3 regions of the Paraburkholderia sp. SECH2 genome follow, and region 3 is predicted to be linked to each of the others. Evidence: predicted binding sites of a transcription regulator. Region 3 holds the regulator's gene; each other region holds the start of a gene.
What was found. The regulator LexA, encoded in region 3, represses DNA repair genes until DNA is damaged. The targets are predictions, from matches to a motif close to ACTGTATNNNNATACAGT.

Region 1 (5,112 bases), on a different contig from region 3:
GTTGAGCTTGCGATCGATGGTGATGCGAAGCCAGAGTTCATGGATCGGCTGACCATTGGGCCGGACGCCCGACGCAAGCACCACATCGCGCGGTTTTTCGTCGGTCAAGCACGCTTCCACATCCCACAGGCCATCGGCTCGCTCATAGGCTTCCGCTCTGATTGCGCGACGATGGCGCAACTGACGGGATACTGGCGGGGAGAGCGGCATGCGGGAAGGAAAGGCCGGATTGGAAAACCCACGAATTTTAGCATACTGGGTATTTGAGACAGGCCGGAATGCGCAGGGCCGCCCAGCAGGCCGGAGAGCGCGGCAGACGCTATCTCAAAGTGGGAAGCGCACAGGTATGCGGCACGCGCTGTGCGCCAACCGGGATGACGCAGCTAGCCGCCGCATCACTCCTCGTCGAACCCTTTGAGAATTTTGCCAATCGTCGCGCCCGAGAAACCGCGCGATGCCAGAAAGCGCGCCTGCTTGGCCCGCTCGGCGGCAGTTTCTGGAAGCCGGTCGAATTTTTTCCGCCAAACGGCTTGGGCGCGCGCCAGTTCGGTCTCGCGCAGTTGCGCACTGGCTTCTTCGACCAGTGTTTGGTCGACCGCATGCTGCTTCAATTCGCCCACGATCCGGCTCGCGCCCAAGCGCGACGAGCGCCGATGGATCAGGCTTTCGGCAAAACGCGAGTCGGACAGCCAGTTTTCGGCTTCCAGCGCATCGAGCAAGGTATCGAGCGAATCGGTTTCCTCGACGAACGGCTTCAGCTTGCGTGCCAGTTCGGAGCGGCTGTATTCACGCCGGGACAAATAGCCGAGCGCACGTCCTTTTAGCGAACGGGCCGGACGTTGGGATTTTTTTGCCTCGTCCTGTTCCGGCTTCGCCTCGCCAAGCGTGCGGCGCGAGCGGGTATAGGTGGTTTCGGACGGGTCCGCGTCAGCCTGCGCGGATGGATCAGATTGCGGCTGGCGACCTGCGGCGCGATCGTGCGCGTCGAATGATTCGAAGGGATCGGCTTCGCCGGCTGCGGCAAAGGGATCGGGATCTGATGTGTATGAGCGTCTGGGGGCAGCGTTGCCGGCAGGATCACGCGGCGAACGTGAGGTGGAACGCCCGAAAGAGCTTCCAGAAGACTTGCCGACCGATGAACCGGATGAACGACTGAACGAACTGCTGGAATTGCTAGACGACTTTCCCGACGACCGCCCAAACGACCGCGTAGACCGGGAAGTCGATGAAGAGGACGACGACTCGAACGAATCGTCGCCACCGTCACGCGGGCCGTCCGCGTTGTGTCCAGCGTTGGACGGCGTCCGGCCCTTGCGTATCACGTGCTGGTTACTCTTCTTCGCCCGCGACTTCAGCGGCCGCACCGGTCGCCACTTCCGCCATGGCGTTCACGCCCAGCGATTCGCGGATGCGGTTTTCGATTTCACGAGCGATGTCCGGATTTTCGCGCAGGAATTCACGCGCGTTGTCCTTACCCTGACCAATACGTTCGCCGTTGTAGCTGTACCAGGCGCCGGCCTTGTCGACGATCTTGGCCTGCACGCCGAGGTCGATGACTTCGCCCTGACGGGAGATGCCCTCGCCATACAGAATGTCGAAAATCGCTTCGCGGAACGGCGGCGCAACCTTGTTCTTCACCACCTTCACGCGCGTTTCGTTACCGATCACTTCGTCGTTCTTCTTGATCGAACCGATCCGGCGAATGTCCAGACGCACCGACGCGTAAAACTTCAGCGCGTTACCACCCGTGGTGGTTTCCGGGTTGCCGAACATCACACCGATCTTCATACGGATCTGGTTGATGAAGATCACGAGGCAGTTGGTGCGCTTGATCGTACCGGTGAGCTTGCGCAGCGCTTGCGACATCAGACGCGCTTGCAGACCCGGCAGCGAGTCGCCCATTTCGCCTTCGATTTCGGCCTTCGGCACGAGTGCCGCGACCGAGTCGATCACGATCATGTCGATCGAGCCCGAGCGCACGAGTGCGTCAGCGATTTCGAGCGCCTGTTCACCGGTGTCCGGCTGCGAAACCAGCAGGTCGTTGACGTTCACGCCGAGCTTGCCCGCGTACTGGATATCCAGCGCGTGCTCCGCGTCGATAAACGCTGCCGTGCCGCCAAGCTTCTGCATTTCGGCGACGACTTGCAGCGTCAGCGTGGTTTTACCGGACGACTCCGGACCATAAATTTCGACCACCCGGCCACGCGGCAAACCGCCGACGCCCAGCGCGATATCGAGGCCGAGTGATCCCGTTGAGACCACCTGGATATCTTCGACCGCCTCACCTGCGCCGAGCCGCATGACCGACCCTTTGCCGAACTGCTTTTCGATCTGCGCAAGCGCGGCAGCGAGTGCCTTGCTCTTTTCAGCAGTCAGTCCAGCCGAGCCTTTCTTGCTTTCTTCCATGAATCGTCCTTTGCTATGATGAACGGCGTCTGAGGCAGATGTGCAGCCCAGTTTTCACGGACAGCACACGAAACTCAGACACTGTATAAAAAAACAGTAGTTTTGGCAAGCGCGATTCTCATGCGAACGCGCATTTTTACTGTCGCGCTGCCCAACTACCCACAATAATTTTCGGAGACCGCTGTGCGCCGGGGGGACACCCCAAGGTGCCGGCAAGGCCAGGCTTGCGCACCATGCGAATTCTGATTGCCGAAGACGACAGCATACTCGCGGACGGTCTGGTTCGATCACTCCGCCAATCGGCCTATGCCGTTGATCATGTGAAGAACGGCGTCGAGGCCGACACCGCCCTGTCGATGCAAACTTTCGACCTGCTGATCCTCGATCTGGGCCTGCCGCGCATGTCCGGGCTCGAGGTGCTGCGCCGCCTGCGCGCCCGCAACTCGACCGTGCCTGTGCTCATCCTCACGGCGGCGGACAGCGTCGACGAGCGCGTCAAAGGCCTCGATCTCGGCGCCGACGACTACATGGCCAAACCCTTCGCGCTGAACGAACTCGAGGCGCGCGTGCGCGCCCTGACCCGGCGCGGCGCGGGCGGCGGCCCGACGGTGGTGCGGCACGGCTCGCTGTCGTTCGACCAGGTTGGCCGGATCGCCTATGTCAACGAGCAGGTGATCGACCTGTCGGCACGCGAACTCGGTTTGCTCGAAGTGCTGCTGCAGCGGATCGGCCGGCTGGTGTCGAAGGAACAGCTCGTCGACCATCTGTGCGAATGGGGCGAAGAAGTCAGCAATAACGCGATCGAAGTCTACGTGCACCGGCTGCGTAAGAAGATCGAGCCGAGCGGCGTACGCATCATTACTGTGCGGGGCCTCGGATACTGCCTCGAGAAAGCCGCCCTGCCGTCGAACGTGAACGCGAACGTAAGCTCAAGCGCCAATCCGCCCGCCGAATCCGAGCCGCCCGCTTCGCCCTCCTCGGCCGCGATGCCCGCGAGCCACCACTTCAAATAGAGGGCCTCCATGTCCGCACGCGCAGATCGCGCCACGGCGCACGCGGCGGACCTCGACGAGGTGCGCGACGAGCGCTACGCCAATCCGTTCGCCCCGCCCGACGAGACCGAAGCCGCCGCCGAAGCGCGCCCACGCTCGCTGTTTGGCGAGATTCTCGACTGGATGCTGGCGCCGCTCCTGTTGCTATGGCCGATGAGCCTCGCGGTCACCTACCTGGTCGCCAAGTCGATCGCCAACGGCCCGTTCGACCGCGCGCTCGAAACCGACGCCTACGTGCTCGCCCGCCAGATCCATCCGATCAACGGTGTGGCGGAGCTGTCGCTGCCCGACTCCACCCGCGACTTTCTGCGCGCCGACAATGTCGACAGCGTGTTCTATCAGGTGCTCGGCACGCGCGGCGAACTGGTGGGCGGCGAGCGCGACATGCCGTTGCCGCATGAGGAAGACCGGCCGCCGCCGGGCCTCGTCGAATTCCGCGACGACGTGCTGCGCGGCAACGATATCCGTGTCGCCTATACGACCGTCGAGTTTCCGCAGACGCCCGGCGCCCAGCCGGTGCTGGTGCAGGTCGCCGAGACGCTCGACAAGCGCAGCCAGCTTGCCAACGACATCATCAAAGGCGTGATCCTGCCGCAGTTCGTGATCCTGCCGCTGGCGATCCTGCTGGTGTGGTTCGGCCTGTCGCGTGGACTCGCGCCGCTGCACGCCCTGCAGGCGCATATTCGCGCGCGCCGCCCAGACGATCTGTCGCCGCTCGAAGCCCGCCGCGCGCCGCCGGAAATCGAGCCGCTGGTGACGTCGTTCAACGACCTGCTGACGCGCCTCGAACAGAACATGGAATTGCAGAAGCGGTTTATCGCCGACGCCGCGCATCAGATGAAAACACCGCTTGCCGGTCTGCGCACCCAGGCCGAGCTTGCGCTGCGCCAGGATGCCTCCGAGGAAGTCCACCGCTCGCTCGAACAGATCGCCACCAGCTCCGAGCACGCGGCGCGCCTCGTCACCCAGTTGCTGGCGCTGGCGCGCGCGGAGAACCGGATGTCGGGCCAGATTTTCACGCCGGTCGAGGTGACCGAAGTAGCGCGCAGCGCGGTGCGCGACTGGGTTCAGGCCGCGCTTGCCAAGCAGATGGACCTCGGTTATGAAGCGCCCGAAAAACCGGTTGAAGTCGACGGCAATCCGGTCATGCTGCGGGAAATGCTGTCGAATCTGATCGACAACGCAATCCGCTACACACCGCCTGGCGGGCGGATCACCGTGCGGGTGCGGCACGACGCGTCCGCGCGACTCGTGCATCTGGAAGTAGAAGACACCGGGCTCGGCATTCCGGTGGCCGAGCGCTCGCGGGTAGTCGAGCGTTTTTATCGGATTCTCGGCCGCGAAGGCGACGGCAGCGGCCTTGGGCTTGCGATCGTCCGCGAGATCACGACGATGCACGGCGGGGAGATGAGCATTGACGATAACGTCTATCAAACCTCCCCGCGGCTTGCCGGAACCCTCGTGCGTGTCAGCTTGCACGTGCTCGAACGGGCACGGGACTTACCCTAAGAGCGCAAAAACCCACGCTGATCCGGCGCCATATTGAGAGACGTTTGTCAAAAATTATAAGAACTTAACCGCCAGTTGCTGAATTTTGATGGGATTTCCCTCCGCACACCGGAAACTGCCATTTCACCCCTCCACGTCAGTACGC
Region 2 (5,112 bases), on a different contig from region 3:
CGGGCGACAGTGTCGTCGATGGGCGGCGCGCTGCGGCGTTTGCCGAATTTCGTGCTGTATAACCCGCTCAACATCTGGGGCCGGCAGCGTGAGTTGCCGGAGGCGCCGAAGCTGACCTTCCACGCCTGGTACAAGAAGAATCGTGGAGGTGGCGATGGCAACGCGTGAGGCTTTTCTGGCAAAGGTGCGTGAGGCGCAGCCGCCGGCGCGTCCACGGCCCGATGCGCCGCTGTTCGCTTCGGCGGGCGGGGACTTGCGGGCGCGCTTCACGGCAGCATTGCAGGCGATGGGCGGCACGTGCGTCGAAGCGCGGGCTGCGGGTGACGTGCTTGCGCTGATCCGTGAGCGGTTCGGCGATGCGGCGTCGGTGGCGTCGGCGACGCCCGAAGTGCCCGGCACGCGCGCGATCACGGCCGAAACCGAACCGGCGTCGTTGCAGGATATCGAGGTGGGCGTGGTGCGGGGGCGCTTCGGCGTGGCTGAAACCGGCTCGGTGTGGTTCAGCGAGCGCGAGTATGTGGTCAACTCGCTGGGGTACATCGTGCAGCATCTGGTGGTGCTGCTCGATCCGGCGCAGTTGCTCGACGGCTTGCAGGACGTGTACCGTCGCGACGACTTCCGCGATGCGCGCTATGCGGCGCTGGTTACCGGCCCTTCGGCCACCGCGGATATCGAAGGCGTGCTGATTCGTGGTGCGCAGGGGGTGCGATCGTTGACAGTGGTGTGGGTGGAGGCCCCGCAGGCACAGCGAGGAATCTAGCGCGTGAGCGGGCTCCCGCTCACGCCGCTTTGGCTTTGGCCGATCGCAGCAGAACTTCGGCGGCAGCCCAAGCCTGCGAAGCCGGCCCGGGATCATTCGCCGCGCGTGCGTTGACGGTTGCCCCATCGAGCAACATCATGAAGACATCCCCAAGGCGTTTTGCCTCAGACGCCGGCATGAGACCCTGCAGCAGTTCCGCTATCCAGGTGGTCATCTTTGTCCGATATTGGATGGCTACGCCCGAGATCTTGGGGTACTCGGTGCCAAACTCCGCCAGTGCGCGTTCAAACAGGCAACCCGCGAATTCTGGCGTCGCGAACCAATCGCCATACCAGTCGAAAATTGCCTTGACCCGTTCCTCCGGAATCTCAAGCGTCTGCAGACGGGCTTCGATACTGCCGACGATCAGCGCATAGCGTTGCAGCAGCACCTCCCGGATCAATTCGTCCTTGCCTGAAAAGTGGCGGTATAGCGTCATTCGCGCAACGCCGGAGTCGTCGATGATCCAGTCCACGCCGACGGCCTGGAAACCGTGCATCGAAAACAGTTGGGTGGCTTTATCGACGACAAGTTGTCGTTTGCTTGCACGCATGCAGATCACGCTCTCACTAGGGCTTGTTTCAAAAAATCTTAACACCAGACGTAACTCAGCTTCGTTGCCGTCTTTGTAGAACGATCTATATCATATGCGTGACATTCTGCCCACATATAGGAAAACGCGCTTTCTGGATTGGCCGGGGCCGGCCCAGGCGATTTCGGGCGACGAGGACCAGTGAGCGGATTCTCCATGCGCATACGGAGCGGGTATCGACGCGTACTTATATTTTGATATCATCACTGTATAAACATACAGGTTTCGTAAACGCTCCGTGGCGATAGATGCTCCGTCGGACCCCCGTTCTGGTGTCCCTTATTACCTGCTGAACTTCGAGCGTGCGCTGGCGTGGCTCGCCGAGCGTTACGACGATCTGCTGGACGCGCACGAACACGGTTTCCTGCGCGATTTCGCCGCTTTGCCGCAGCCCTCGCGCGCGTTGCTGGTTCGCATGCTGATGCGCAAGGGCACGCTGTTCCGCGCCAGCCGCCTGTCTTATGACGAGATCGGTTGTCCTTTGCAGGCAGTTGCACCCTTGGCAATGCTCGGTTGGGTCGACACGGAACCCGTTCTGACGCTCGACGATCTGTTCGCGCTCACCACGCGCCCCGAGTTGCTGCTGATCTTGGCGGACGCCATCGCGTTGATTCCCGGCGCGAAAGGCTTGCGCAAACCCGATCTGCTGGAAACGCTGCGGCCGTTTTACGAAAGCGAAGGAGCGGGTGAGGGCGAATGCGACGAACGAGGCGCCACCGCGCAGCCGTTGTCCGCGTGGCACGCCCAGACCACCGACCGCGTCTTCCACGTCGCCATCGCGCCCCTTTGCGAGCGTCTGCGCCTCATGTTCTTCGGCAATCTGCAGCAGGACTGGTCGGAGTTCGTGCTTGCCGATCTCGGCGTGTTCCAGTACGAGAAGGTTGCGTTCGCGCCGTCGTCGCGCGCATTCCAGCAACGCGAGGACGTCGACGTTTATCTTGCGTTGCATGCATGCCGCGAAGCGCTCGAATGGCTCCCCGCGGGTGACGCGGAGTCAGAGGCGATCGACGAGCTCGTCGTCGCGATTGCTGCGATCGAAACCTCAAACCCGTGGCTCGAAACGCGTCGCGCGAAACTGCTGTTTCGTATCGGCCAGCATTGTGAGCGTCAACAGAACTGGCGCGCAGCGCTCGCTGTCTATGAGCGCTGCGCGTGGCCTGGCGCGCGCCATCGGCGCTTGCGAGTGCTGGAACGCAGTGAGCGATTTGACGAAGCCTTCGCCCTCGCTTTGCAAGCCGCTGCGAAACCTGAAAGCGAAGAGGAAGCGCAGCGCATCGAGCGCATGTTGCTGCGTTTGCAGCGCAAGCGCGGCGAGCGTGTGGCGCGTGTGGCTGCAGCTCGCCCGGTTGAGCGCAGCACACTGGTTCTGCCGAGGCCAGACGCGCCACAACCGGTCGAATACGTCGCCCGCGATCATTTGACTTGCGACGCGGCGCCGGTTCATTACGTCGAAAACGCGCTGATCAACTCGCTGTTCGGCTTGCTGTGCTGGGAGCCGGTGTTCGCGGCGCTGCCCGGCGCGTTTTTTCACCCGTTCCAGCGCAGACCGGCCGATCTGCATGCGCCGGATTTTCATGCGCGCCGCGCCGCGCAATTCGCCGCGTGTCTCGCGCAACTCGACAGCAGCGCCTATCGCGAGACGATTCTGCGGCATCTGCAAAGCAAGGCGGGATTGCAATCGCCGTTTGTATTCTGGGGCTTGCTGACGCAGGAACTGGTCGAGTTGGCGCTCGACTGCCTGCCTGCCGCGCATCTGAAACTATGGTTCGAGCGCTTGCTGCGTGACATCCGCGGCAACCGTTCGGGCCTGCCGGACCTGATCCGGTTCTGGCCGGCCGAGCGCCGTTACGAGTTGATCGAAGTGAAAGGCCCCGGCGACCGCTTGCAGGACAACCAGATCCGCTGGCTCGCGTACTGCGCGCAGCACGGCATGCCGGTGCGCGTGCTCGACGTGCGATGGGCCGATGAAGAGATCGTCGCGTCGGAAGTCGTGACGGAGATCACGCCGTGACCTACGTGGTCGCCGTCCGGGCGATGTGCGAATTCACTGCGCGGCGAGGCGATCTGGATCTGCGCTTCACGCCCGCGCCCACCTCGCTGGAGGGCATGGCCGGCCATGTGACGGTCGCCGGGCGGCGCGCGAGCGGCTACGAAGCCGAAATTACGCTGACCGGCACGCATCGCGGTTTGACCGTGCGTGGCCGCGCCGACGGTTACGACCCGGTGTCGAACCGGCTGGAAGAGATCAAGACCCATCGTGGCGCGCTCGAACGGATGCCCGCCAATCACCGCACGCTGCATTGGGCGCAGGCGCTGGTGTACGGGCACCTGTTGTGCCAGACCCGTTCGCTCGCTGAATTGACGGTCGCACTGGTGTATTTCGATGTTGGCAGTCAGAAGGAAACCTTGCTGACCGAAACGCACACCGCGCGTGAGCTGGAGATTTTCTTCGTCGAGCAGTGCGAGCGCTTTCTCGATTGGGCCGTGCAGGAAGAGGCGCACCGCGCCGCGCGCAATGCCGCGCTCAGTGCGCTGCAGTTTCCGCATGGCCAGTTCCGAAGTGGTCAGCGCGAACTGGCGGTGTCGGTGTATCGCGCTGCGCGTGACGGCACGCCCTTGATGGCGCAGGCGCCGACCGGCATCGGCAAGACGCTGGCGACGATTTTTCCGCTGCTCAAGGCGTGTGCGTCGGATCAGATCGACCGCGTGTTCTTCCTGACCGCGAAGACGCCGGGCCGCGCGCTTGCCCTCGATGCGATCGAAACGCTCCATCGAAGCGCCGAGCCGACTTCCGCGCGCTTGCCGCTGAGAACCCTGGAACTGGTCGCGCGCGACAAGGCCTGCGAGCATCCCGACAAGGCCTGCAATGGCGAGTCCTGTCCGCTCGCCCGCGGTTTCTACGACCGGCTCGACGCGGCCCGCAGCGCGGCGTTGGCCGGACCGCGGCTCGACCGGGCGTCGGTGCGCGAAGCGGCGCTCGGGCACGACGTCTGCCCGTACTATCTCGCGCAGGAACTGGCGCGCTGGTCCGACGTGGTGGTCGGCGATTACAACTACTACTACGACAGCAGCGCGATGCTGTACGCGCTCACGCAGATCAATCAGTGGCGCGTCGGCGTGCTGGTCGACGAGGCGCACAACCTGCTCGAGCGGGCACGGCGCATGTACAGCGCGTCGCTCGACCAGGCGGCGTTCCGGCTCGCCCGTAAAACCGCGCCTGCGACGTTGAAGAAGCCGCTTGATCGGCTTCAGCGCGAGTGGAATGCTGTGAAGCGGGCCCAGACCGACACGTATCAGGTCTACGCTGATGTGCCAGGCAAACTGCTTTCGGCTGCACAGAATCTGATCGGCGCGGTGACGGATCAACTCGCCGAAGCGCCGCTTTCCATCGACGAAGCCTCGCTGCGATTTTTCTTCGACGCCATGCATTTCGTCGCGCTGGCGGAGCAATTCGGCGAGCATTCGATTTTCGACATCACGCTCACCACGGATCGCTACGCGCCGCGCGACAAAAGCAGCAGCATGCTGTGCGTGCGCAACGTGATCCCGGCGCCGTTCCTCGCAGGGCGTTATGCTGCCGCGCGGACCACGGTGATGTTTTCGGGCACGCTCAACCCGCATCATTTCTATCGCGACACGCTGGGTTTGCCGGAGCGGACGAACTGGCTCGAGGTCGAAGGGCCGTTTCGCGCCGAACAGTTGCAGGTGCGTGTGGCCGGCA
Region 3 (5,112 bases):
CCTTGCTCAAGGCCTGATAGAACACGGCGACGAGCGGCACGACGAGGAACAGCGCGAGAAACAGCAACGCGATGCCGGTCAGAATCCAGCGCACAACGGGTGGTTCGGTAACCGGATCGGGCCGGCGCGCGATATTGAGCGGCGCGCGCGGCGCCACGGCGACAGTCGCGGCATCCGCGCCATTCAGAGAGTTGCGGCTCATTGCACACCTCCGCCGACACCGATCGCCGCCACACTCGCGGCGGCAGGCGCCGGGCCTGCGCCACCACGCCCTGTCCGGCGCTGCAGATACCACTGCAGCGTATTGATCAACAACAGCATCAGGAACGACACCACCAGCATCACGACCGCAATCGCGGTGGCGCCAGCGTAATCGTATTGTTCGAGTTTGGTAATGATCAGCAGCGAGGTGATTTCCGATTTCATCGGCACGTTACCGGCAATGAAAATCACCGAGCCGTATTCGCCGAGCGCCCGCGCGAACGCCAGCGCGAAACCCGTGAGCAAAGCCGGAAACACCGCAGGCAACACCACGCGCCGAAACGTCAGCCAACGCGACGCGCCAAGGCACGCAGCCGCCTCTTCCTGTTCGCGCTCGAACTCTTCGAGCACCGGCTGCACGGTCCGCACGACGAACGGCAAACCGATAAAGGTCAGCGCGATCAGCACACCGGCCGGCGTGAAAGCGATCTTGATACCGAGCGGTTCGAGAAACTGTCCGATCCAACCGTTGCCCGCATACACCGCCGCAAGCGAAATACCGGCCACGGAAGTCGGCAAAGCGAACGGCAGATCGACCACCGCGTCGACGATACGCTTGAACGGGAAGGTATAACGCACCAGCACCCACGCGACCAGAAAGCCGAACACCGCGTTGATCAGCGCGCCGCCAAGGGCCGAGAAAAACGTCAGGCGATACGACGCGAGCACGCGCGGCGAGCTGACCGCGCGCACGAACTGAGGCCAGTCGAGCGTCGCGGTCTTGAGAAAGGTCGCCGCAAGCGGAATCAGCACCACGAGGCTCAGATAAGCCACCGTGATGCCGAGTGTCAGGCCAAAACCGGGCAACGCGCTCGGTTTTCGGAAGGTCAACGTCGTCATGCTCAGTACTCTTTCAGGGTTGAGGCCGGCGGCTCTTTTTTCGGCCGACTGGCTGGCCAAAAAGCGCGCCTCGCGGGCGCGCTTTCTGGCGAAGTGTGACTACGCGTTCAACTGCGGCGTCTAACTGCGCATCTCGTCCGGTTGACTACCCGTTACTGCGGCGAGTAGATCGAATCGAACACACCGCCGTCGGCAAAGTGCGTCTTCTGCGCGTTCGCCCAGCCGCCGAACGAATCGTCCACCGTGTACAACTTCAGCTTCGGAAACTTCGACGTCAGCTCGGCCGGCACCTTGTTCGAACGCGGACGGTAGAAGTTCTTCGCGGCGATTTCCTGACCTTCCTCGCTGTACAGGAAGTTCAGATACGCTTCCGCCACCTTGCGTGTGCCGTGCTTGTCGACCACCTTGTCCACCACCGCAACCGGCGGCTCGGCCAGAATGCTCACCGACGGCACGACGATTTCAAACTTCTCCGGACCGAATTCCTTCAGCGAGAGGAACGCCTCGTTTTCCCACGCAATCAGCACGTCGCCGATACCGCGTTGCACGAAGCTGGTGGTCGCGCCACGCGCGCCCGAATCCAGCACGCCGGCATTCTTATAGAGCTTGCCGACGAATTCCTTCGCCTTCTGGTCGTTGCCGCCCGGCTGATGTTCAGCATAGGCCCACGCGGCCAGGTAGTTCCAACGCGCGCCTCCCGAGGTCTTCGGATTCGGCGTGACGATCGACACACCCGGTTTGATCAGATCATCCCAATCCTTGATGTGCTTCGGGTTGCCCTTGCGCACCAGAAACACGATCGTCGACGTGTACGGCGAGGCGTTGTCCGGCAAACGCTTTTGCCAGCCCTTGTCGAGCAGACCCTTGTTGGCCAGCGCGTCGATGTCATAGGCAAGCGCCAGGGTCACGACGTCCGCCTGCAAACCGTCCAGCACCGAGCGTGCTTGCGCACCCGAGCCGCCGTGCGACTGCTTGAAGGTGACCGTCTCGCCCGTTTTCGCCTTCCATTCCTTGCCGAATGCCTGGTTGACGTCCTGGTACAACTCACGTGTCGGGTCGTACGACACGTTCAGCAGCGTCGTGTCGGCTGCATGTGCCGGCGCCGTGACGCCAACCGCGGCGATCGTACCGACTGCGCCGAATGCGAGCGCCGCGATAAGTTTTCTGGTCTTGCCTGCCAGCCCCGTGCCCTGATGGTTCATGCCAACTTTCTCCGCGTTGTAGTCCGCTGAAACAGCGTGTGGTGTTGTTTTGCGTCGCGGTCACGTGCACATGAGCGCCAACTCGAAGGGCAGTCTATCGAAGAGCTTTCATCATTAAAAATAATGTTTCTTCATTCTTTAATACGCAAAAGTGGTAATGACGGCCGGATAAGGCGTTGCGGCACGAAAACGGGTGTTGGAGCGTCTATTTACGACGCTGGAACGCCACCCCAAGCCACGAACTTAAAGTAAAGCTTGAATTGCGCGGAATACTGTATAAAAATACAGGCACCTGTTCATACATACAGTGGCGCCATGACCAAACTCACCGCACGACAGCAGCAGGTTTTCGATCTGATCCGCCGGGCCATCGAACGCACCGGCTTTCCGCCCACCCGCGCGGAGATCGCCGCCGAGCTGGGTTTCAGCTCGGCCAATTCGGCAGAAGAGCATCTGCGCGCCCTCGCCCGCAAGGGCGTGATCGAACTGGCAGCCGGCGCATCGCGCGGCATTCGCCTGCTGGGCGGATCCGAAGATTCGCCGTACCAGTTCACGCTGCCGCACGCCAGCATCATGCAACTGTCGTTGCCGCTGATCGGCCGCGTTGCAGCGGGTAGCCCGATCCTCGCGCAGGAACATATCTCGCAGCACTACGCGTGCGACCCGGCGCTGTTCTCGAGCAAGCCGGACTACCTGCTGAAGGTGCGTGGGCTGTCCATGCGCGACGCAGGCATCTTCGACGGCGACCTGCTCGCGGTGCAGAAGAAAAGCGAAGCCAAAGACGGCCAGATCATCATCGCGCGGCTTGGCGACGACGTGACGGTCAAGCGCTTGAAGCGCCGCCCGAACGGTATCGAGCTGATTGCCGAGAACCCCGATTACGACAACATCTTCGTTGAAACCGGCAGCGCGGAATTTGCGCTCGAGGGCATCGCCGTCGGGCTGATCCGCCCGGGCGAGTTCTAACTGCCCACTTGTACGCCAAACCCAAAGCTGCCCCAACGTTGAATCGCCTGGAGAGACTCATGGAACGCCTTGCCCGCCTGCTGCCTTTTCGCCAGTTCGGTCGTTTGCGTCATCTGCGCAAGCTGGTGCCGTGTTCGCTGATCGAGGCGTCCCCGGCCAGTTCTCCATCGCTATCGCTGTTCGACGCGCCCGTCGGCGTACCGGGCTTGCCGTCCTCGTTGCCGGCTTTTGCTCGCGTGTCGTTGAATTCGGGGCTGAATACGGCTGAACCCGCGCGTCGTGCGCCGGTGCGCGTGTATCACGGACCGTCGCGGCTGATCATGGTCGGCACGGTAGACGCCGTGTGCCGCATGATCGATCGTTGCATCGCAGATGAAGCCAACGTGCACGGCGCGGTGTTCGAGTCATAAGCTGCATTGCGCGCGCACCGCATTCCATTGCGGCTGTACGACGCGCGACACCCGGCGTAAGGTCGTTCATCTAGCCGCGCCCTCTCGGATATCGCATCGCCTGGGATCGTTTTTGCGTGGCCGCGGTCCACGTTAGATCACACCTGATGGAGAGTCCCACTCGATGGCAGTTTCAACACGCACGAAACGCAGCGCCGCCCGGCCACTGATCGTCACCTTGATTGTGATTGTGGTGATTGCCGCGTTGGGGTTCTGTTACGCGTCGCCTTACATGGCGCTGAATACACTCAAACGCGCGGCGGATGCGCGTGATGCACAAACCGTCAATGAATACGTCGATTTTCCCGCGTTGCGCGAGAGCCTGAAGCAGCAGGTCACCGGCCTGTTGACGCGCCGGCTCGACGGCCAAGGCAACGGCAATCCGCTCGCGGCGATTGGCGCGATGATCGGCGTGGCCTTGATCGGCCCGCTGGTCGACGCTTATGCAACACCCGACGGCGTCGCGGCATTGCTGAATGGGATGCCGCCGCGCGGCAACCCGGGTGAGCGCCCTCCTGTTCCGGCTGGCGCCGGAAATCCGCCGGCCGCACCGGCGGCGGCGCCCGAACCGGCGCCCCCTGCTGCGGGCAATAACGGAAACAGCGCCACGCCACCCCAACCGCCGCAAACCACGGCGGGCTACCGCGGCCTTAATGAGTTCGTCGTCAGCTATCAGCATGGTGCTGGTGACGCGCGTTACTCGGCGATCTTGCGGCGCGAAGGTTTGTTCACATGGAAGCTGGCTGCGGTCAATCTGAACGAGTGATCACCCAGCGGTCGCTATCGATTTGAGCGTATGAGCGAATCGCGGTTTGGCCGAAGCGATCGCCGCGAACGCGGCGACTGTTCGGTCACGTGGCTCACTAAGATCATTCAACTCATTCAGCCCGGTTCACGTGCTTTGCCCCGCCTTGTGTCAGGCCGCCGCTGCTTGCTGCTGCTCCTGCGCGGAAGAGCACGCCACCAGAATGCTGCAAGAGACCCGGTCGAGCAGCGGAGTATTGCCCGCGCCCATCCACCATCGTGACAGGCCGGTGCGGCAACGGTGGCCGACCACCACGAGGTCGACATGCAATTCGTTAGCGAGATTGGCGATCTCGTCGATCGGATGGCCAAACGCAAAATGCCCTTGCGCGGTCACACCGCGCTCGGTGAGCCAGTCCACCCCTTCCTGCAGGATGTCGCGTGCTGTTTTTTCGAAGCTGCCGCATGCCACATCGGTCAGCAGGCCCGCGCTTTGCGCAATGCTCGAGCGCATGTCGACCACTGATAGTAAGTGCGTTTCCGCCTTCAGATCCAACGCCAGGTCGGCGCCGCAACGTAACGCTTTGCGGCCTTCGCGCGAGCCGTCGTAGCACAGCAGGATTTTCTGGTAGCTCGCCATGATTTTTCTC

Region 1: the regulator LexA is predicted to act here: its motif matches at 2,487-2,504, upstream of recA (recombinase RecA).
Region 2: the regulator LexA is predicted to act here: its motif matches at 1,597-1,614, upstream of M0D66_RS11830 (VRR-NUC domain-containing protein).

Annotation. Positions count from the first base shown of each region.
Region 1 covers NZ_JALPRH010000002.1:74,850-79,961, reverse strand. The annotation lists gene M0D66_RS04715 (DUF2889 domain-containing protein) at 1-210, opposite strand, end outside; gene recX (recombination regulator RecX) at 396-1,319, opposite strand; gene recA (recombinase RecA) at 1,330-2,406, opposite strand; gene M0D66_RS04700 (response regulator transcription factor) at 2,640-3,419, shown strand; gene M0D66_RS04695 (sensor histidine kinase) at 3,429-4,967, shown strand.
Region 2 covers NZ_JALPRH010000005.1:163,079-168,190, reverse strand. The annotation lists gene M0D66_RS11845 (lactate utilization protein B) at 1-168, shown strand, start outside; gene M0D66_RS11840 (LUD domain-containing protein) at 155-760, shown strand; gene M0D66_RS11835 (TetR/AcrR family transcriptional regulator) at 780-1,352, opposite strand; gene M0D66_RS11830 (VRR-NUC domain-containing protein) at 1,630-3,402, shown strand; gene M0D66_RS11825 (ATP-dependent DNA helicase) at 3,399-5,112, shown strand, end outside.
Region 3 covers NZ_JALPRH010000004.1:2,209-7,320, reverse strand. The annotation lists gene cysW (sulfate ABC transporter permease subunit CysW) at 1-202, opposite strand, end outside; gene cysT (sulfate ABC transporter permease subunit CysT) at 199-1,101, opposite strand; gene M0D66_RS09330 (sulfate ABC transporter substrate-binding protein) at 1,254-2,303, opposite strand; gene lexA (transcriptional repressor LexA) at 2,619-3,269, shown strand; gene M0D66_RS09320 (hypothetical protein) at 3,329-3,679, shown strand; gene M0D66_RS09315 (DUF2939 domain-containing protein) at 3,843-4,484, shown strand; gene M0D66_RS09310 (universal stress protein) at 4,635-5,102, opposite strand.